2 regions of the Metabacillus sp. KJ11-3 genome follow, and region 1 is predicted to be linked to the other one. Evidence: riboswitches for the same ligand, from Rfam matches in the RefSeq annotation. Region 1 holds a riboswitch; the other holds the start of a gene.
What was found. A riboswitch is a leader RNA that binds a small molecule or an ion and turns the genes downstream of it on or off. The one in region 1 is predicted to bind FMN.

Region 1 (11,866 bases):
GTTAATTGCTGCACTTATCTCTTATTTTGTTATTCCAACTTACGGTTGGCAAGCTGCCCTATTATTAAGTGCTTTACCAGCATTCTATGCATTATATTTAAGAATGAAACTCCCGGACTCTCCAAGATTTCAGGCAGTTGGTATGATGAAACAAAAAGAATCCTCGTTGACTAAAATTGCAAAAGTGTGGGCGAAGCCTTATGTTAAGCAAACAACGATGCTTTGGATTCTATGGTTTTGCGTCGTTTTTTCTTATTACGGTATGTTCCTTTGGTTACCAAGTGTAATGGTGTTGAAGGGATTTAGTTTAATTAAAAGTTTTCAGTATGTGCTTATTATGACACTTGCACAGCTGCCAGGCTATTTTCTGGCCGCCTATCTAATTGAACGTGCAGGGAGGAAATTTGTTCTTGTTTCGTTCTTGATAGGGACAGCTCTTAGTGCCTATTTCTTCGGAAATGCTGATACTTTACCATTATTACTCACATCAGGTATCTTTTTATCATTTTTTAATCTTGGGGCGTGGGGGGCGCTTTATGCCTACACACCTGAGCACTATCCAACAGAGGTGCGCGGTACCGGAGCAGGATTAGCTGCATCATTTGGAAGAGTTGGAGGTATTTTGGGACCGTTAGTTGTCGGTTACTTTGTTGCGGCTGATTACTCAATCAACACCATCTTCCTTATTTTTGCCATATCCATTATTATTGGGGCATTAGCTGTGATGCTGCTTGGCGAAGAAACGAAGCAAAAAGAATTAGTATAAGCAAAACAGTATGTAATGAACGAAAAAAGAGTTATCCTTTTTATAATAGAAAAAAGGAGGCGGCAACAATGAATGATGTAATTAAAACGATTTTAAATCATCGTTCCATACGCAAATTTGAGGATAAACCATTATCAGATGAACAAATTAAACTGATTGTTCAAAGTGCCCAAGCTGCATCAACTTCAAGCTATATTCAGGCATATTCTATAATTGGTGTGAAAGATAAAGAGAAAAAGCGGAAATTAGCAGAGTTAGCCGGAGGGCAAAACTATGTAGCGGAAAATGGCCATTTTTTTATTTTTTGTGCAGATTTACATAGGCATCAGTTGATTGCTGATCAATATAATCAGGATGCAAGTGAAATTCTCGAGAGTACTGAAAAGTTTATGGTTGCTGTGATAGATGCGGCTCTTGCGGCACAAAATGCTGTGCTCGCTGCTGAATCAATAGGACTTGGAGCAGTATATATCGGAGGCTTAAGAAACCAACTGTCTGAAGTGGCGAGTTTATTAAAGACCCCTTCACATGTTTTGCCGCTTTTTGGTATTGCAGTAGGTTATCCGGCACAGGAGCCTGATCAAAAGCAAAGACTTCCGTTTGAACATGTGTATCATGAAGATGAGTATCAACAAGATCAGACAAGCTATTTAAGTCAACTAAAAGAATATGATCAACAAATTTCTGCGTATTATGAACAGCGTACAAATGGAGAAAGAAAAGACACATGGACTGGTCAAATGGCGCGCTTATTATCTAGACCGACAAGAATGTATATGAAAGAATTTGTGGAGGAAAAAGGCTTTAATAAGCGATAAATTCATTATGGTCAGGTGCTTTTTGCATCTGGCTTTTTTCTGTATAAATTTCACTTGAAAGCAGTCCTGCTACTAGTAAATATAGTATAATTGGCTAAAATGCTGAGGAATTATTTGGATTTTCACTTTGCGTACAAGTGAGATTGTACCGTTACATAGGATAAAAATAGGAAGGAGTTGAGAATTGGTGAAAAAACAGCGAATACTCATAATCTTCACAGTGGTAAATCTGCTTCTCATGATCGGTTCAATCCTGTATCAAACTCTACAGGACAGAGACCCATATCGTTTTTATACAGGCCTGGGACAGGAATTTGATATAGCCCCAGATGATTCACAATTCGCTTTTTCTTACTTTTTAGATGGACATGAAGCCATTTATATGTCAAATCTGGATGGATCTAATGTTACTAGATTAAGTGAGAAAATAGAGGGAAGATCCCATTCACCGAAATTTTCACATGATGGAGAAGAATTGTTGTTTTTATCAGAGGATGATCAAGGAATTCAAACCATTACAGTAATGAATCATGATGGAAGTGATGCAAAAAGATTGACGCTGGATGGTCTTCACGTAACAGATGCTGTCTTCGCCTCTGACAATGAGATAATATTCTTTACTGCAATGCTAGCATCTGAGGTAGGAAAATTAGAAGGCGAAACAAAGGAAGGGTATGATCTTTACCAAGTAGATCGTCAAAGTGGTCAAATTCGTCAACTGACAGATAAAGACCATTTTTCAATGAATAACCTGTCCATCTCGACTGATGGAGAAACCTTGTATTATAGTTTATTTGAAAGTAATGAACAGCCTGTTGCTTATTCTTTAGAGAAAAAAACCGAAACACCTGTTGCACAAGTCAATGATGATATGTATTCTTCTATTTTTTCCGAAGATGGAAGTTTACTCGCTTATACAGCAGTAACTGAGCAATCAAAGAATAGTAGCTTGTTTCATTATGAGTTGTTCGTAAAAAATGTGAAAAGTAATAAAGTGAAGCAGTTAACAGATTTACAAGCAAATGTGCAGTCGCCGGTCTTTTTGCACAAGACAGATCATATTGCATTTCTACAGTATGAAAATTGGCCAGATGAACCCGAATATATTCAATTAATGTCAGTCTCTCTCGAAGGTAATGTAAAACCGGAGTTGATAGAGTTGGATCTTCCTGTCTCAAGTGAAACCTATTTTATTCCAAAGACAATAGAAGTTTTGTTAAGTGAACAAGCCATTGTCGTTTACTATCTTCTCTTTTTTGTCGGACTAATCCTGGTTGCCAAGAGAAGATCGGGGAAAGTGTATTTGCCTTCATTGATTAGTCTTGCGCTTTCTGTTCTTACGTTTGTTGCCAGCTTCATTGTTGGATTTTTGACAAATCCATGGTATGGAATTGGCTTGAGTATTGTGGCTATTACAATGTTTGTCTGTTCGATCTTCCTTATTATCATTTCATTTATCATAAAAAAATTTATAGGAAAATCCTAAAGGAATGATGATTTCTTTAGGATTTTTGTTATTTTTACAAGCTATTTGTGAATAGATTTAAGCGAAGTAATTGAATGAGGGAGGGCATTCATGTATCCATATCCTATTTATCCGTATTATGGGCAAAAACAACAAATAAAGATGCAGCCGATTGTATTTCCTCCGCAACATCAAAACCGCCAACCTGGTTTTGAATATGAAATGAATCCTCCGCCGATTTCAGAATGGGAAGGGTATAAAGGAAGTGGAAAGTTAAAAAATAAGGTGGCGATTATAACCGGAGGAGATAGTGGGATCGGGAGGGCGGTTGCTTATGTATTTGCGAAAGAGGGGGCTGCAATCGTAATTCCTTATTATAATGAGCATCAAGATGCCCAGACAACGAAGCGCAGAATTGAGGAGTTGGGTGGAAACTGCTTATTATTTTCTGGAGATCTGTCCCGGGAGCAAACGTCTTATGACGTCGTGAAATTGGCCTTACAAACCTTTGGTCGCTTGGACATTGTTATAAATAATCATGCTGTACAATTTGTGCAGAAAAGTATTCTGGATATTTCAGCTGAGCAACTGGAAAGAACGTTTAAAACAAATATTTTTGCCTTTTTTTATATGGTAAAAGCAAGTTTGCCTTATTTACAAAAGGGGAGCTCCATCATTAATACAACATCCATAACAGCGTATGAAGGAAATAAAACGTTAATTGATTATTCTGCAACAAAAGGAGCAATCACAACATTTACAAGATCTTTATCCTTATCACTTGTGGATAAAGGAATAAGAGTGAATGGAGTAGCACCTGGTCCAATCTGGACTCCGTTAATTCCGGCGAGTTTTTCAGCGAAAAATGTATCAACATTTGGTTCAGATTCGGAAATGAAAAGACCAGGGCAACCTTTTGAGCTTGCACCTGCATATGTGTATCTTGCATCAGATGATTCACGCTATGTTACAGGCCAAGTATTACACGTAAATGGAGGTCAATTTCGCACTTCGTGAAAGAACGTAGTTACGACAAAACACCCTGTGAATAACTTGTTTATAGGAGATAATAGTCCTATATATATTGTGGCGAACGAATGTACCCACACAAAATGTGGATAGAAATTGTGGATATGTTGATAACTTTTGTGGATAAGTTGTTGTTAACTGGATAATAAGCTGTTAATATCTAAATTTTTACGTTATAAAAGGTAAATACCTCAAGAAATATCAACAATTTGCAAATGAAAGCGTAGTTATCCACAATTGAAAAATAAAATTTGAAGTATTGAGGGGACCGATTATAAAAAGGTCCCTTTCTATTTGAATGAACAATTTTACTTTGACGCACGATAAGTAGTATCTACTTCAAAGGACGTGTCATGATGTCAAAAAATACATATGAATGTTTAATCGTTGGGGCAGGAATTGCCGGTTTGCAGGCGGCTATTCAATTAGGGAGGTATATGCATAAGGTAGTAGTCATTGATTCTGAAGATGGAAGGTCAAACTTATGCAGAGGCTATCATAATATTTTGGGATGGCCAAACGGCGTAAGTGGTGAAACTCTTAGAGATTTAGGAAGAAAACAAGCAGCACAGTATGGAATTGAATTTATAAAAGATTATGTAATCGAAGCTAAAAAAGATCAAGAAATAATAATGGTGAAAACGAAATCAGGTAAAACCTATGAATCCACAACCCTTTTGTTATCCACAGGAATAAAAGATCGAATACCCGGGATTAAAAACATAAACCCGTGTTTAGGTGTTTCCATCTATGTTTGTCCGGATTGTGATGGCTATGAGGTAAGGGATCAGCATGTTCTCCTTTTAGGGTCAGGGAAAACAGGTGCAAATTTAGCGCTAACTCTTACTTATTGGACAGATAAGATTACGTTCATTAATCATGATGGAGAAATAGAGCTGTCATTATTAAATGAGCTCAAGCAAAAGAACATAGCTGTTATCAATGAAGAGATTGACGGGATTATCACTGAAAATGAATCAGACTTTAAAGGTGTGACATTAAAAAATGGACAAATCGTACATGGTGATAAGGGATTTATCGGATTTGGCGGAAATGCTGTTCATTCTGAGCTTGCAAAACAATTAGGTGTGGAAAGGCTTGAAAATAAACATGTTCTTGTAGATCCTCGAACAAAGGAAACAAATATAACAAATGTTTGGGCAGCGGGAGATCTTATTGCCCACTCAGAACAAGTGACTATTGCGATGGCAGACGGATGTCAGGCAGCAATATGGATTCATAAACGACTATTGAAAAACAATAAGTGAAATCTCTGTTTTCCTTCGTCGTGATGTTTTGTATCATAGAGAGAGTAGGAAACAATAAGGGAGAGGTTGGATTTGAAAAAAGAAATTGAAGAATTGTACGATGAAGTGTATGAAAAACTGGCTGAATATCATCAAAAGTCTTTTGACTACACGGAAAAGCTATCAGAATACCCACTCACCCAATCTGAAGAAGTGACAGAGAAGCTGGAAAGAATCGAATTTGCCTTACAAGCGGCTAAGGATATTTTAGAAAATATCATGACACCTGGAACAAAGATGACGATTATGCATCAAAAGGGGACCATTCAAATAGATCTAAATAATTGAGAGAAGAGTCGTTGCGGTACACGCCTCTATTTTATACGATCAGAAAGCTAAAATTTTATGGATAATAGTATGAGAAAAACTAAGGCTTTCACCATTAGGACTTGGCGATAAACCAAGTTTTTCTAAATAGGTAAGAAAGTATAAAATTTTGTACTTAGTGTGGATGTCTAGCTCCAGCGCCTAGCCCCGAAGTATAAGACGTGCAAGTGCCGTCTTTGCGACAAGACGTCGCGTTCTTAGACTGCCTCTAGGTCAAAGTCAATTTGGAATTGAAGGCAAAGAACGCCTTCTATTCCAAATCGCCTTATTTGCCCTAGGCTGGTCAAGGCGCTTGCGCTTTTCTTATAAAAAAGGGGAAATTTTCACCAAGTGAATAACTAGGAATAAAATGCAAATATCTTTTAAAATATGTAGTTTTCTGTATAATGAAGACATAAACAAAATAACGATCTATCTTCGGGGCAGGGTGAAATTCCCGATCGGCGGTATTAAGAAACTTTCTTTAAGCCCGCGAGCCTTTTAGGCAGGATTTGGTGCGATTCCAAAGCCGACAGTATAGTCTGGATGGGAGAAGATGGAGGTTCAGCTAACGTTCAAAAAATAACTAGATGAACGTTTATTTAAGATGCCTTCAACACTCCCTCATACATTTGTGAGGGAGTTTTTTATGTGGTAATTAACCGCATAAGGTATCTTATTTTGCGAACACCTCTTCCAAACGCGATGGATCAATGGAGGAGAAAGACAAATGATTAGAACAGAAAGATTTAGTGTAAGAACAATGGCTTCAGTTGCAATGCTTAGCAGTATATCGTATTTATTAATGCTGTTAGTTTTCCCGTTGCCGTTATTTCCTACCTTTTTATTCATTGATTTTAGTGACATTCCTGCACTAATTGCTACCATTATGTTTGGTCCAGTGGCAGGTGTCTTAGTCGTTTTAATTAAAAATATCATTAATTTCTTAATGATGGGAAGTCCAACTGGAGTGCCTGTAGGTCACATAGCAAACTTCTTAGCAGGAGTTGTCTTTATCTTACCTACGTATTTTGTATATAAAAAAATGGAAACAAGAAAAGGAATGATGATTGCTCTTGCGGTTGGAACACTTTCAATGGCAATTATTATGAGTATATTAAACTATTTATTTATCCTTCCGGCATATACCTACTTCATGCAGGCACCTGATATGCGCAATTTAGTTATACCTGCAATATTACCGTTTAATGTAGTAAAAGGTGTGCTGATGTCAACAATGTTTGTATTGGTATTTGTCCGACTTAAAAGTTGGATGACAAAAGTTGCATAAAAGAACGAAGACATCCCCAGTGATTTACTGGGGACTATTTTTTGCCGAAAAAGCTATCCTCAGGGAAAACGAGGTAACCTTTATTAATAATGACAAACGGTAACATGTGGATCAACCTAAACAGTATGTTTCTCTTGCCTAATTTCTCCTGGCGATTTCCCGGTGAGTTTCCTGGTTATCTTATTTAAATAATTCGCATTTTTATACCCGACTAACTGTGCAATTTCATCAACTGTATATCTTGTATGCTGCAAAAGCTCGATGGCCTTTTGTAGGCGAATATTTGTTAAATATTGAATAGGCGTTGTCCCAGTTTCTTCTTTAAACAATCTTGTAAAGTGATACTTAGATAATTTTGAAGCCTCTGCCATTTCCTCTGCTCCAATATCATCCTGGTAATAGTTTTGGGCGAATAAAACAGCGCTTATAATTCCTTCTGACCAATCCTCCATAAATTTATCAACTGTTTTTAAGGATAAAGATAATTCCATTAAAAATTGATAAGCAATGCTTGAGCCATGGTAGGCATTGGTGATTTTTTTCGATTGAATCATCGTAAATTTGCTTAAGCAGTTTAATGAGTGGTGATTCCGGGTGGAAACGAACAACCTGGTTGTCTGATTTTTTAACCTGCTCCCAACAGCGCTTTGCTTCGTTTCCGTATAGAGTTAAATAGAGAAACTCCCATTTTGTTGATTGCTCAGGTAAATAATAACGATAATTGCTTGGACTGTTCACAATAAACGCATGGCCTGCTTTTAGTTGATAAATCTTTCCGTCAATATTGATTTCTCCATGTCCTGATAACGTATATTGAAAAATGTATTTATCTTGATCCTTTCTTTCTGTACCGCTCCAAGAATAAATCGATGAATCCTGTTCATCCCAACCAACAGACCAAATTTGTGCAACTTTGTTCACATTAGGTTCATTAAACCGAAAAACAATTGCGCCCTTTTTCTTTTCCATAGCAAAAAAATCCCCCTTTCTTACCCTTTTTCGTTGAGGTGAGCAAAAAAAGACTGAAGTATGTTCGTAAAACGTATGAAATATAGCTATATTCATTGTGTTTAAATAAAACTTCTAAGCAAATAAGTGCTAATGTATAAAATAATTTTACCATTGTTCCTGGTAAGAAAGGAACTTACAATAAAGATAACGTTATCACAAACAAAAACGCGAGATGAAGGGTGATTTCCAATGACAGAACAATTACTTCAACAATTTAAACAGATATTCAACAACGATCAGTCTGTTCGCACTTTTTTTGCGCCGGGCCGAGTGAATTTAATAGGAGAACATACAGATTATAATGGAGGTCATGTGTTTCCATGTGCGTTAACGTTTGGGACATACGCAGTCGTTGCACCAAGAAATGACCAATCTATTTGTCTGTACTCAGTCAATTTTCCAAATGTAGGCATCATTGAACTATCAACTCAAGATCAGTTTGTACGTCAAAAAGAGCATGATTGGGCCAACTACCCTAAAGGTGTGATGAAAGAGTTTATTGATCGAGGCAATCAGCTTAAAACAGGATTTGATGTTTTATACTACGGTAATATCCCGAATGGTGCGGGATTATCTTCTTCAGCATCTATTGAACTTGTTACAGCAGTTGCTTTACAATCAATCTTGGAAACAACGTTCAGTAGTGTGGATCTTGTTAAAATGAGTCAGCATGCAGAAAATGAATTTATCGGCGTTAGCTGTGGCATTATGGATCAATTTGCGATCGGAATGGGAAAAGAAGACCATGCAATTTTGTTAAATTGTCAAACACTGGACTATCAATATAGCCCGATTGTCCTTGAAAATGCCTCACTTGTTATTGCCAACACAAATAAACGCAGAACACTTGCAGACTCGAAATACAATGAAAGACGCTCGGAATGTGAACGTGCTCTTTCACAATTGCAAAAGGAATTATCAATTCAATCTCTTGGCGACCTAACACCAGAGCAATTTGAACAACATCGATATTTAATTGAAAACGAAGTTGATCAAAAGCGTGCAAAACATGCTGTTTATGAAAATGCGAGAACAATTCTGGCAGTTGAAAAACTTCAACAAGGTGATATTGAAAGCTTTGGTCAATTAATGTGTGATTCTCACACATCTTTACGAGATGATTATGAGGTAACTGGTTTTGAGCTTGATACTTTAGTAGAAGCAGCCCTTAGCCAAGAAGGTGTTATCGGCTCAAGAATGACAGGAGCTGGCTTTGGCGGTTGTACAGTATCGATTGTGAAAAATGATAAAATTGAAGAATTCATTCAAGATGTAGGCAAACGCTATAACGAAAAAACAGGATTAAAAGCTGACTTTTACGTAGCGAATGTTGGCGATGGAGCAAAAGAAATAAACATGAACTAAACAATTGGAGGATGAAAAGATGGCAGTTTTAGTTTGCGGTGGAGCAGGATATATCGGTAGTCACGCGGTTTCCGAGCTGTTAGATCGAAATGAAGAGGTTGTAGTGGTTGATAATCTTCAAAAGGGACATCTACCGGCTGTTTTAGAAGGAGCAAAATTTTACAACGGTGATTTACGTGATGAAGCTTTCCTAAAAAACGTTTTCCAAGAAAATGATATCGAAGCAGTCATCCACTTTGCGGCTGATTCACTAGTAGGCGAAAGTGTTGAAAAACCACTTCAATACTATGAAAACAATGTGTACGGAACAATGTGCCTTTTAAAGGTGATCCAAGAGTTTGGTGTAAAGAAGATTGTCTTTTCATCAACGGCTGCAACCTATGGTGAAGCAGAAAATATTCCAATCGTTGAGACTGACCCTACTGTTCCAACAAACCCATATGGCGAAACAAAGCTTGCAGTTGAAAAAATGCTGAAGTGGAGTGAACAGGCATACGGATTAAAATATGTCGTGCTTCGCTATTTCAATGTTGCTGGTGCTCATATGGAAGGAAAACTTGGCGAAGACCATGATCCGGAAACACACTTAATTCCAATCATTTTACAAGTAGCCTTGGGAGATCGTGAGAAAATTATGATCTTTGGTGATGACTACAACACAGAAGATGGCACATGTATAAGAGATTATATTCATGTGACAGACTTAGCGGATGCTCATATTTTAGCGATTGAAAAGCTGCGCAAAGATCATACAAGCGCTACGTATAATCTTGGAAATGGAAACGGCTTTTCGGTAAAAGAAGTGATCGAAACAGCTCGAAAAGTAACAGGTCATCCAATTCCTGCAGAAGTTGCACCGCGTCGTGCAGGTGACCCGGCTGTTTTAATTGCTTCATCCGAAAAAGCGATCAATGAGCTTGGATGGAAACCTAAATATGCAGATCTTCACACAATGATTGAAAGCGCCTGGAACTGGTTTCAAAAGAATCCTAAAGGCTATCAAAAATAAATTTCTTTTTGCGACATCCAGCTCCAGCGCCTAGCACCTCTAGGGTCTAGCCAATTTAGAATTGAAGGCAAAGAACACCTTCTATTCTAAATCGTCTTATTTGCCCGAGGCTGAACAAGGCGCTTGCGCTTTTGATATAAGACGAGAGGGTGTATACCATGTCTATTCATATTGATGCTGAAATAGAAAGATTGCTTCAATTTGCTTTAAAAAAGGAAATAATTACAGTCTGGGACGTGGATTTAGCCCGCAATAAAATCTTAGAGGTGTTACAGCTTTCTGATGTGAAAGCTGTAACAGTTGATGAGGAAGTACCGGATTCTCCTGTATCCATTTTAGACTCGATATTGGATTGGGCTGCTGAACAGGGACTTATCGAAGATAACACTGTTACCTACCGAGATTTATTTGACACAAAAATAATGGGCTGTCTTGTTCCTTCACAAGGGGAAATCATACGTCGATTTGATGAACTTGTCTTTCAGGGCGGACCTAAACAAGCAACAGAATGGTTTTACCAGTTCTCACAGGATGTGCATTATATTCGGACTGACCGCATAGAGAAAAATGAAAAATGGCTTGTTGGTACGGAATATGGTGATCTGCAAATGACAATCAATTTGTCAAAGCCAGAAAAAGATCCTGTTGCGATTGCGGCGGCAAGAAATATGCAAAAAAGTGAGTACCCTGATTGTCTTTTATGTAAAGAGAATGTTGGATATGCAGGTCGTTTGGATCATCCGGCAAGACAAAATCATCGCATTATTCCTGTTACACTTGATGATGAACAATGGTTTCTACAGTTCTCACCATATGTGTATTACAATGAGCATGCGATTGTCTTTTCAGGTGAACATAAGCCGATGAAAATTTCCAAAGACTCATTTAAAAAGCTTCTGCATTTTGTTGAGCAGTATCCTCATTATTTCCTTGGGTCAAATGCAGATTTACCGATTGTGGGAGGATCTATTTTAAGTCATGACCACTTCCAAGGGGGACATCATACCTTCCCGATGGAAGTAGCAGAAAAAATGTATACTTTTTCTGTAAGTAAATACCCATCCATTGATTTCGCCATCGTGAAGTGGCCGATGTCTGTGCTGCGTCTGCAAGGAAATAATCAAGAAGATTTAATTGCAGCAGCAGATGATATATTACATGAATGGAAGACCTATAGTGACGAGACTGTAGAAATACACGCTTTTTCCGGTGAGACTCCACATAACACGATCACACCGATTGCCAGAAGAAGAGGCGAACTTTTTGAGCTTGATTTGGTATTAAGAAATAACCGAACTAGTGATGAGCATCCTTTCGGGATTTTCCATCCTCATCAAGAGGTTCATCATATTAAAAAGGAAAATATCGGCTTAATCGAGGTAATGGGATTAGCTGTATTACCGGGAAGACTACTGGATGAGCTCAAAAAACTAGCAGAATACTTGGTTAACGAAGATGGCTTAGGCAAGATCGCAAGAGATGACGAAATGAACAAACAT
Region 2 (11,866 bases), 1.8 Mb from region 1:
TGTTTAATTTCATGCAGAATTTTCATAACAGACAGTTAATGACCAGCTGGTGTTAACTGTCTTTTTTCTTGAATAATTAATCAACTATTTTGCAGGCAAGATAAGTTAAACGTAAAAGCCTAGTTGTAGAAAGAGGGGATACATTTTGTTCTTACATGGTACTAGTAAGATAAATGAAAAAGGGCATTTAGAAATAGGCGGAGTGGATACCATTCAATTGGCACAAGAATATGGTACACCTCTTTATATTTACGATGTAGCGTTAATAAGAGAACGCGCTCGAAGCTTTAAAGAAGCTTTTGAAAAAATGGGCGTTAAAGCACAAGTTGCTTATGCTAGTAAGGCATTTTCATCGATTGCCATGTTTCAGCTTATTGATGAAGAAGGTCTTTCATTGGATGTCGTATCCGGCGGTGAGTTATACACAGCCATTGCTTCAGGATTCCCTGCTTCAAAAATCCATTTGCATGGTAACAATAAAAGCAAAGCAGAACTTAAAATGGCACTAGATCACGGTGTCGGGTGTATTGTTGTAGATAACTTCTATGAAATTGAACTTTTAAAAGACCTCACCAATACATCTGGTCAAAAAATATCAGTCCTTCTACGAGTCACGCCAGGTGTTGAAGCACATACACATGATTATATTACAACAGGACAAGAGGATTCAAAGTTTGGATTTGGTTTATTAAATGGACAAATTGAAAAGGCGATCGAGGCAGTATTGGATTCAAGTCATATTCAATTGCTGGGAATTCATTGCCATATTGGTTCTCAAATATTCGATACTGCTGGATTTGTCCTAGCAGCCGAAAGAGTATTTATGAAAATCAAGGAATGGAAAAGCCAATTCTCATTTATCCCCGAGGTTGTGAACCTGGGTGGAGGTTTTGGAATTCGCTATACAGCAGAAGATGAGCCGCTTCCGGCAACTTATTATGTAGAAAAAATTGTTGAGGCTGTTAAAAATCAAGTAAATGAAATGGGTATTGCAATGCCGGAAATTTGGATTGAACCAGGCCGCTCACTAGTAGGTGATGCGGGAACAACATTGTATACAACTGGATCAACAAAAACCGTACCTAATATTAGAGAATATGTAGCGATTGATGGTGGGATGAGTGACAATATCCGTCCGGCTTTATATCAAGCAAAATATGAAGCAGTATTAGCAAATCGGGCATTAGAAAAGCATGATGTCCCTGTTTCAATTGCAGGAAAATGCTGTGAAAGCGGAGATATGTTAATTTGGGATCTGCCATTACCAGAGGTAAAATCAAATGATATTTTGGCTGTTTTCTGTACAGGTGCTTATGGTTACTCAATGGCAAATAATTATAACAGAATCCCTAGACCAGCAGTTGTTTTCGTTGAAAACGGTGAGGCACAACTTGTAGTGAAAAGAGAGAGGTTTGAAGATTTGATTGGTAATGACTTACCTTTACAATCAAAAGTCATTAATAAATAAGGGTAATACAAAACGAGAGCAGTATGTCACTGCTCTCGTTTTTATGCGGACTGCTCATTGTTTGTGAAAATTGAAATAAAAGCATTCCACAGTGATATGAAGAACTCTTTTACTTGCTCTAAGAAAGTTTGTCCTTCCTCGGAATTAAGGAAATTTGATATTTTATCTTTTGCTTGGTCAAGTTGGTCACCCACTTGATTCCAATCTATATTGATATCCTTCATTTTATTAAATAAATCAATTAAACTATTGATTTGTTCTTCAGACAACGTAATACCTAAATCATTCGCTGCATTTTCGATCATTGTACGTATTTCCGCATCTGTCTCAGGCATTCCATTTTTAGCAATTTCATCTTTAATTTTTGCCATTAAAGCAGTTGCGTTTTCCGCTCCAACCTCATCTCCAAGTTTAGCAGTTGTGACAAGTTCTTCATTAGCTACCTGTTTTACATCCTCAGGTATGGCTTCCTCAGAAGTAATCTCATAAGCTTTGATCAAGCCTGTTAAAGCAGCAGTACCAGAAACTTCGAACGGAGCCGTAACGTAAACAGATGCATCTTTAATACCTGCTGTCATAAGGGCATTTAAAAACATTTCATCTGTAACCCAAGTTATGTTCTTTGTTTTTACTTCTAGCCCTGAACCGGACTCTTCAATCGTGATGCTTGTAGAGGATATTGCTTTTTTCCCTATAGTAGCTTTTGGAATATAGTCACCTAAATATTGATGTTCTTCCTCATTGGACACAGTGATGATTTGATCTTCTGATGTCGCATTCATTTCTTTTAAAATGGTTTGTTTTTGCGCTTCTGTTAAATTTTCTCCAAGAGTAATGGTCATATCTCCAACTACAGCATCAGCGTAGGTTAAAGATGGAAAAGCAAATAAAAGTAAAGCGATGAACCCTATTATATATTTTTTCAAGATAATGCCTCCTTATTTAAAACAATGACTCTTCCCATCTATTATAGTGCTTTTTTGTAAAAGTCAATACATGGTTAATGGAAATTAAGAATTTCTTAATATTATTTAAATACGATCTATTTGGTATTCCTCCCTTGAGTATAGTAGAATAGGTAAGTATTCATGTCTATTAGACGTACAAAACATATTGGAGGTTTCATACATATGAAAAAAGCGCAAATTACGATGGAAAACGGAGATATCATGACATTGGAACTTTACTCAAATGAAGCACCAGGAACTGTAGCTAACTTTGAAAAGCTTGCTAATGAAGGTTTCTATAATGGTTTAACTTTTCATCGTGTTATTCCTGGATTTGTAGCACAAGGTGGATGTCCGCATGGAACAGGAACTGGTGGTCCTGGCTATACAATTAAATGTGAAACACAAGGCAACCCACATAAGCATGAAGCAGGTTCACTTTCAATGGCACATGCTGGGAAAGACACTGGTGGAAGCCAATTCTTCATCGTTCACGAGCCACAGCCTCACTTAAATGGAGTTCACACTGTATTTGGTAAAGTGGTTGATAATCTTGAAGCAGTTTATAAAATTAAACCGAACGATGTAATGAAGGAAGTAAAGGTTTTTGAAGAATAAAAGTTAAAACAAAGGACTGTCTCATTCTGGGGCGGTTCTTTTTAATTTCTAAAAAAAGAACATAAAGATTGCAACATTCTCATTATACGGATAAAATATAATTTATAATTTCATATTTCGTATTACATTACATTCTTCGGGGCAGGGTGAAATTCCCTACCGGCGGTGATGAAGGGGATGACCCCTCTTAGTCCGTGACCCGTTAGCACAATTGTTAACGGTGGATCTAGTGAGATTCTAGAGCCGACAGTGAAAGTCTGGATGGGAGAAGGATTGCGTGATTTTTTGCGGTGTATTAAAGTCTGTGAAAAAACAGACATTTAATACTCTTATTTGACATACTCAAATATCAATTTCGAACATTTACCAAGGCCCCTAGTCTTTTTGACAGTGGGCTTTTTTAGCTTTGCATAAAATAAGCAAAGCAATGTAAACGTAAATATGACATCTTTACACAGGAAGGAGGAAATTAAATGTTTACAGGAATTATTGAAGAGATTGGCACAATTCAAAGTGTACAAAACGCTAAAGAAGCAATCGTATTTACTGTAGGGGCGAAGCATATTCTTCACGATGTATCTCTAGGTGACAGTATTTCAGTAAACGGAGTCTGCTTAACGGTCACACAATTTTCAGCTGAATCATTCTCTGTTGACGTGATGCCGGAAACAGTTAGGAGTACTTCTTTATCGCAATTGAAAAAAGGGTCACCAGTAAACTTAGAGAGAGCGATGGCAGCTAATGGACGATTCGGCGGTCACTTTGTTTCCGGTCATGTTGACGGTATCGGGAAAATTACAAAAAAACAGCAGGTGTCCAACGCGGTTTACTATGAAATACAGGTACCGGAAGAATTGACTAGTACATTGATCCAGAAAGGATCTATTACAGTGGATGGTATAAGCTTGACAATTTTTGGGTTAGACAAAGAAAAAGTTGTTATCTCAATCATTCCTCACACTTTAGGGGAAACTATTTTAGGTACAAAAGGTGTTGGCGATATTGTGAATATTGAATGTGATATGGTTGGGAAATATATAAAAAAATTTGTTTCTCAGCAAGTGCAGACAAAGGGTCCTTCATTAAGTAAATCATTTTTGGAAGAGAACGGATTTGTTTAAGTCACGTATAGATATAAGCTAACTAGCTGACTTAATAGCCTTTAACATGTAACATATATGAAAGGAGTTATATCATGTTCCATACAATTGAAGAGGCGATAGCAGATTTAAGAGATGGGAAAGTAGTCATTGTAGTTGATGATGAAGATCGTGAAAATGAAGGGGATTTTGTTTCACTTGCAGATAGAGTGACTCCTGAAGCAATTAATTTTATGATAAAGCATGGCAGAGGACTTGTGTGTGTGCCATTAACTGAAAAACAGGCAGCTAAGTTGGATCTTTCCCCTATGGTCACTCATAACACAGATCCACATGGAACAGCTTTCACAGTAAGTGTAGATCATAAAACAAATGCAACAGGAATTAGTGCGTTTGAACGTGCTGATACTGTAAGAGCACTTTTATCAGATGAATCTAAACCTTCAGATTTTAAAAGACCAGGACATACCTTTCCGTTAATAGCCAAAGAAGGTGGCGTTCTCCGTAGGGCAGGCCATACAGAAGCAGCAGTAGATTTGTCTCTTTTATGCGGTGCCAAGCCTGGTGGAGTTATTTGTGAGATCATAAAAGAAGATGGAACAATGGCAAGAGTACCTGATCTTCTAATCCTTTCTGAAGAGCTTAACCTAAAGATTATTACGATTAAGGACTTAATTCAATATCGCAACCGTAGAGAAAAGTTGGTGAAGAAAGAAGTTGAAATTGAATTGCCAACAGAATTTGGTTCTTTTAGAGCAATTGGATATTCTAATGTACTAGATCAAAAAGAACATGTTGCGTTTGTAAAAGGGGAGATAAACCCTGAAGAGGATATATTAGTAAGAGTGCATTCAGAATGTCTTACAGGAGATGTATTTGGTTCATATAGATGTGATTGTGGACCACAATTACATGCTGCACTCTCTCAAATTGAAAAAGAGGGTAAAGGTGTATTACTCTACATGAGACAAGAAGGAAGAGGTATTGGTCTGATTAATAAAATGAGGGCTTATAAGCTTCAAGAACAAGGGTATGATACCGTTGTAGCAAACGAAAAGTTAGGATTTGGTCCAGATCTAAGAGATTATGGCATTGGTGCTCAGATACTTAAAGATTTAGGAATTGAAAAAATGAAGCTCTTAACAAATAATCCTCGTAAAATTGCTGGACTTGAAGGCTATGGCTTAACGATTATTGACAGAGTACCAATTGAAATGCCTGCAAGAAAGGAAAATGAGCAATACTTAAGAACAAAATTTGAAAAACTAGGTCATTACTTACATTTTTAAATAGAAAATTGGAGGAATAAAGAATGAAAAAAACATTTGAAGGTCATTTAATTGGAAGTGGATTAAAAGTTGCAATAGTGGTAGCGCGTTTTAATGAATTTATTACTTCTAAGCTACTAGGAGGAGCGGAAGATGCTCTAAAAAGACATGGTGTTGAAGAATCTGATGTAACAGTAGCTTGGGTTCCAGGTGCATTTGAATTACCATTGGTAGCAAAAAAATTAGCTGAATCCGGCAAATATGATGCAGTTATTACTTTAGGTACTGTCATTCGCGGTGCAACGACTCACTATGATTATGTTTGCAATGAAGCGGCAAAGGGAGTTTCACAAGCATCATTAACAACAGGTGTACCGGTAATTTTCGGTGTATTAACAACTGAATCGATCGAGCAAGCAGTTGAAAGAGCAGGCACAAAAGCTGGTAATAAAGGCTATGAAGCTGCAGTAACAGCAATTGAAATGGGAAATTTATTAAAGACTCTTGATTAATTTTCCAAAAAAGGTGTTTAAAATCGTCGAAAAACTGTTTATAATGATTGAGAACAAAGGATAATTTTGAATCATATATATAATTGTATTTATTTGTGAATTTGGCTAGTGTTAAACTTTGTTAATAACTTAAAACAAGGTAAATCAGCTAATTTTTGTACGGTTTTAAACACTTTTGCTTTCATATTGAAGGCTAATTCGTTAATGAGGGGTATCTATGTTAATTCGCTTTAAAAAAAGTTTTGAAAAAATTGCTATGGGTCTACTGTCATTTATGCCAGCAGAAAAAGACTTAAAGCAATTACAACAAACAATAAAACAATATGAAACATCAGCTGAGTGGCAATTGTTTTTATGGAAACAGGACGAAGATATCATTGGTGCTATTGGTGTCGTTTTTAAAGGAGAAGACCTTGTTGAAATTCAACATATTACCGTTAACCCGTCTCACAGACAACAAGGGATTGGTAAACAAATGGTACATGCGGTAACAGATCTTTATAAGAACAAAACAGTTATTCCAAATGACGAAACAGAAGCTTTTTTTGAAAAATGTAAAGATTGTAAAGAGTAATTGTTAAATGAAAAGGGTCAGACTTCCTTATCATTTCTCAATACCTTCATATTTAGATAGAAGGTAGGAGAAAATCCGGAGGTCTGACCCTTACAAATTAGAATTTTTTTTGTATGAACAGCTCGATTTTTTTCTTTTTTCTAATTCAACTAAACGCTCTTTAATGACGTCAGTTCGATTTCGTCTCATATGTTTATGAATTAGATCGAGGTTTCTTAAGTTACTCTCAATTCCCCATTCCTTTCCCTGTTTACGGCAAATTAACAGGCACTCATTCATTAGGTTTTTATTTATTATCGGAAGATTTATACTTGTATATGGAAGTTGATGTTGTATATCCTCTTTTCTATTCACAAGTAATTTAAGAAGCTGATCACTATGTAACCCTAATTGTTCGATATGGTCTTTTTCTTTTTCTAGAATCTTAATGGCATTTGAAATCATTTTTAAAGCTCCACTAAAATTTTCTCTTCTTTGGTGATAAAGAGCAACTGCGATTTGAATTAACCCGACCCAATATTTCTTTCTATTATTTCGTGCATCTTTTTTCCAGTGTTCTTCCAGCACTTCATGACATTCAAAATAATCTCGATCACAATGAAAATGGACAAGATATTCAATATATGCTCGGTCAAACATTGTACGTTAACACCTTCAATCCCATCATTTCTTAATGACAGTGTAACATAAAACAAGACAAGAATTTAAATATGACTCATTAATTAAAAAGTTTAGAGGTTGCTGAGAAATCAGCAACCTCATTTTGCTATTATAACCAAGCAGCACCTACGATAATTAACAAAATGAACAATACTACAATTAACGCAAAGCCTGCACCATAGTTAAAACCTTGATCACCCATGTTTTTGAATCCTCCTTCATGTTTAGCTTTTATACACTTGTAATATATGAGTGAAAGATTAAATTGTATAGGCAGAAGTCTATCTTTTGAAGTTTTTAGCTTTTTTGAAGATCTTTCCAGTAACCATATAAACGAGAAATAACTATTGGACATGTTAAGAATTTAATCTATACTATATGGTGGCTAGTAGTAAGAATGGTGGGATAGAAATTGCAGTATCACGTAAAAATAGACGCATTTGAAGGACCTTTAGATTTATTACTTCATTTAATAAACCGTTTAGAAATTGATATATATGATATTCCTGTGTCAGAGATAACAGAGCAGTATATGTTATATATTCATACAATGCAAGAGCTCCAGCTTGATATTGCTTCCGAATATTTAGTTATGGCAGCAACATTATTGTCGATAAAGAGCAGAATGTTGCTTCCGAAACAAGAAGAAGAACTTTTTGAGGATGAATATGGAGAAGAGCCTGAGGAAGATCCCCGCGATGAGTTGATGAGGCGATTAATTGAGTATCGAAAATATAAAGAGGCTGCAGAGGATCTTAGATCACTAGAAGAAGATCGTTCACAAGTTTATACAAAGGCTCCAAGTGATTTAAGTGAATTTGTGACTGAATCACCGGCACATATGGAATCTTTAAATGTATCAATTTATGACATGTTAGGTGCTTTTCAAAAAATGTTACGGAGAAAGAAAATTCAAAAGCCGGTTCAAGCCAAAATTGCACGTCAGGAGATTCCGATTGAAAAAAGAATGGAAGAAATATTAACTGATTTAAGGTCAAAACCAGGCCGGAGAAAATTTCAAGATTTATTTCCTTCTAATAGTAAAGAGCACTTAGTTGTGACTTTTTTGGCAATCTTAGAACTAATGAAGACACATTCTATTGTTATCGAGCAGGAGAATAATTTTTCAGATATTTTTATTATGGGGAGTGAAACTTAAATGGCCTTAGGTGTGATTGATTGGAATTCAATCGTAGAAGCATTATTATTTGCTTCCGGCGACGAGGGTCTTTCCCTGAAACAATTAACGATCGTTTTAGAGGTAGAAGAACAGGAAGTCGTGGATATCGTGAAAGAACTTGCTGAAAGTTATAAAAAGAAAGATCGGGGTATTGAGCTTGTAGAGGTTGCAGGTCAATTTCAACTAACAACGAAAAAAGAACATGCTATGTATTTAAAAAAATTAGTTGAATCACCCGGAAATGGCTCACTTTCACAAGCTGCATTAGAGACTTTAGCGATTGTGGCATATAAACAGCCAATCACTAGAGCAGAAATTGAAGAAATTCGCGGTGTGAAAACAGAGAGGCCAATTCAAACACTGGTAACCAAAATCCTTATTAAAGAAGTCGGCAGAGCTGAGGGAACAGGACGTGCAATATTGTATGGAACCACTAAAGAATTTCTGGAATATTTTGGACTGAAGTCGATAAAGGAACTCCCGCCACTACCTGAAAAAGATAACGAATTTGAACAAGAGGAAGCAGATCTTTTCTTTGAAAAGTTTAACGAAACATTAGAAGACTTGAACTAATATTGACTGACCTGAAAATACTTAAAGGTCAGTCTTTTTTTTGGAAATACATATGAAGAATCCTAACTGACTCACTGGGGACAGTCACAATTTTCATTTTTCATTCATAAGCTTTGTCCACGTGCATAAACTTGTACAAAACGAACGAGTAAGGGACGTGGTTGCTTTATGCTGCACATGAAGAAAATAACAACAGTGTTTTTCATCATTATCTTATTACTTGCATGTATACCCAAGCAGACCTCCGGTATTGGTGTAAGTGCTCAAACTGCCATTTTAATAGATCAAGAATCTGGAAGGGTCTTATATGAAAAACAAGCACATCAAAAAATGAGAATTGCAAGCATTACAAAAATAATGACAGCAATCCTTGCGGTTGAATCCGGTAAATTAAACGAAATGGTCACAGTAAGTGAGAGAGCGCTCAAGGCAGAAGGATCTTCAGTTTATTTGCAAAAAGGGGAAAAAATTAAACTTGAGGATTTGGTTTACGGACTTATGCTCAGATCTGGAAATGATGCTGCTGTAGCGATCGCTGAACATGTTGGGGGTAGTCTAGAAGGATTTGTGATAATGATGAATCAAAAGGCAGAAGAAATTGGAATGACAAACACAGTATTCGCAAATCCTCATGGATTAGATGATCATGAAAATCATTATTCAACAGCTTATGATATGGCGATATTAACAAAGTATGCTATGCAAAATGACACTTACCAAAAGATATCGGGTACTGAAACACACCGGGCACCAAATCCTAACGAAAAATGGGACAGAGTCTGGCATAATAAGAACAAACTTTTAACAACCCTTTATGAATACAGTACCGGTGGAAAAACAGGATATACTGTTAGGGCAAAAAGAACATTGGTTTCAACTGCATCAAAAGATGGATTTAGCACCATCGTTGTCACGTTAAATGATCCGGATGATTGGAAGGATCATATGAATTTACACAATTTTGCTTTTAGCAATTATGAGCTAGTCAAGTTAAAGAATGAAGGAACACTAGATGGGATTGAACACGACTTTTATAAGAGGAATGTATTCATAGATCGAAATGTTCTGTATCCCTTAAGCAAAGAAGAGCAAGAAAAGGTGAAGATTGAAATTTCATTACAAAAACCCCAAAAAGATTGGGAGGATGTAAAAAAGGTACCAAATGTTGTAGGTGAAATGTCAATTAAAATTGACGAAAAGTCAATTGCCAACATTCCTATCTACTTTGACAATGGAAATGTGGAAAAACCAAAAGGCTCGTTCTGGGACATGTTTAGAAATATCTTTTTTGCATCTGTTGGGGTAAAACATTATGGTTAATATCATTTGGGTGATGTTGACGGTTATCGGAATTGTTTTTGCGATGTTTAATGGAACGATGGATGAAGTAAATGAAGCCATATTTAAAGGAGGAAAAGAAGCTGTTACGATTGCGATCGGTTTTATCAGTGTTTTAGTCTTTTGGCTTGGGCTGATGAAAGTTGCAGAAAAGGCTGGCTTATTAGAGAAGTTGGGTAATTTATTTAAGCCAATTGTAACAAGATTATTTCCTGAAGTGCCACCTGAACATCCTGCAATGGGATATATGCTTTCAAATATGATGGCAAACCTTTTTGGTTTGGGAAATGCTGCTACACCCCTGGGTATTAAGGCTATGGAACAGTTAAAAGTATTAAATGGTGGATCTGACAAAGCGAGTAGGTCCATGATCACATTCTTAGCCATAAATACGTCAAGTTTAACATTGATTCCTACAACGGTTATTGCAATAATGATGACCTATGGATCTTCATCACCTACCAGTATCGTTGGGCCTACATTGATTGCAACATTTCTTTCAACATTAGGAGCTATTCTAATAGATCGTTTCTTCTATTATAGGAGAAAGAGAAAAGGGTGATTGAATATGGGACTCATCGGCATTATATCATTATGGATCATACCGGTTATCATAGGCTTTATTCTGATTTATGGAACAATCAAAAAGGTACCAACATATGAAACTTTCGTAGAAGGTGGTAAGGAAGGAATTAGTATTTCTTTTTCAATCATACCTTATTTAGTAGGTATGTTAGTTGCTATTTCCGTTTTCCGTGCATCAGGAGCATTAGAGTTTCTAATGAATTTTATGAAACCTGCATTGGAAGTTTTGAATATTCCTGCAGAAATTGTACCATTGGCATTCATACGGCCAATATCAGGAACGGCTGCGCTAGGATTAACTTCTGATATTATTGCAACATATGGACCAGATTCTTTTATAGGCATGTTGGCTGCGACAATGCAAGGTAGTACAGATACAACATTGTATGTGCTTACAGTTTATTTTGGAGCGGTAGGAATCAGGAAAATGGGAGATGCTTTAAAGGTTGGGTTGTTGGCAGACTTAGTTGGGATAATCGCAGCAATTGTCATTGTCACAATTATGTTTTCATAGCAGATTACAAAACTTGGTGGATGCCAAGTTTTTTATTTTTAATAGAGAGAAAAATTATTTTTTAGCATCATCACGTAAATTACAACATCTGAAAAAATTATGGTATGATGAGTAAGCACATTTTTGACAAATGAATAAAGGGTATTTTATTGTCGATACTTGTGAAAAAATAGAGAAAACAGTAATATGTTATCGAGGTGACCGAGATGGAACGCTTACAAAAAGTAATTGCTCATGCTGGTATAGCTTCTAGACGAAAAGCAGAGGAATTAATAGTAGATGGAAAAGTAAAAGTAAACGGAAAAGTAGTGAAAGAATTGGGGGTAAAAGTAACAGATCAGGATCGGGTTGAAGTTGAGGGTATCCCACTTGAACGTGAAGAACCTGTTTATTTACTTCTTTATAAACCAACAGGAGTAATTTCGGCTGTAAAAGATGATAAGGGCAGAAAGGTTGTTACTGACTTTTTTCCATATATTAAGCAAAGGATTTATCCTATTGGCAGGCTGGATTACGATACATCCGGTAT

Region 2: it holds a riboswitch for FMN, as region 1 does, so the genes downstream of both, ribE (riboflavin synthase) here and AC0L8O_RS23445 (ECF transporter S component) in region 1, are expected to answer to the same signal.

The regions. Positions count from the first base shown of each region.
Region 1 covers NZ_CM147865.1:4,708,648-4,720,513, forward strand. Annotated here, with positions in the region: gene AC0L8O_RS23415 (MFS transporter) at 1-766, shown strand, start outside; gene nfsA (oxygen-insensitive NADPH nitroreductase) at 835-1,584, shown strand; gene AC0L8O_RS23425 (TolB family protein) at 1,772-3,070, shown strand; gene AC0L8O_RS23430 (SDR family oxidoreductase) at 3,161-4,066, shown strand; gene AC0L8O_RS23435 (NAD(P)/FAD-dependent oxidoreductase) at 4,432-5,346, shown strand; gene AC0L8O_RS23440 (hypothetical protein) at 5,419-5,673, shown strand; FMN riboswitch at 6,122-6,253, shown strand; gene AC0L8O_RS23445 (ECF transporter S component) at 6,422-6,982, shown strand; gene AC0L8O_RS23450 (helix-turn-helix domain-containing protein) at 7,099-7,434, opposite strand; gene AC0L8O_RS23455 (AraC family ligand binding domain-containing protein) at 7,442-7,951, opposite strand; gene AC0L8O_RS23460 (galactokinase) at 8,183-9,358, shown strand; gene galE (UDP-glucose 4-epimerase GalE) at 9,378-10,367, shown strand; gene galT (UDP-glucose--hexose-1-phosphate uridylyltransferase) at 10,526-11,866, shown strand, end outside.
Region 2 covers NZ_CM147865.1:1,284,853-1,296,718, forward strand. Annotated here, with positions in the region: gene lysA (diaminopimelate decarboxylase) at 146-1,468, shown strand; gene AC0L8O_RS06665 (DUF1002 domain-containing protein) at 1,510-2,394, opposite strand; gene AC0L8O_RS06670 (peptidylprolyl isomerase) at 2,599-3,033, shown strand; FMN riboswitch at 3,162-3,310, shown strand; gene ribE (riboflavin synthase) at 3,507-4,154, shown strand; gene AC0L8O_RS06680 (bifunctional 3,4-dihydroxy-2-butanone-4-phosphate synthase/GTP cyclohydrolase II) at 4,229-5,422, shown strand; gene ribH (6,7-dimethyl-8-ribityllumazine synthase) at 5,446-5,913, shown strand; gene AC0L8O_RS06690 (GNAT family N-acetyltransferase) at 6,131-6,487, shown strand; gene AC0L8O_RS06695 (DUF309 domain-containing protein) at 6,578-7,126, opposite strand; gene AC0L8O_RS06700 (YjcZ family sporulation protein) at 7,257-7,349, opposite strand; gene AC0L8O_RS06705 (segregation/condensation protein A) at 7,560-8,306, shown strand; gene scpB (SMC-Scp complex subunit ScpB) at 8,307-8,900, shown strand; gene AC0L8O_RS06715 (D-alanyl-D-alanine carboxypeptidase family protein) at 9,069-10,220, shown strand; gene AC0L8O_RS06720 (nucleoside recognition domain-containing protein) at 10,213-10,800, shown strand; gene AC0L8O_RS06725 (spore maturation protein) at 10,807-11,337, shown strand; gene rluB (23S rRNA pseudouridine(2605) synthase RluB) at 11,544-11,866, shown strand, end outside.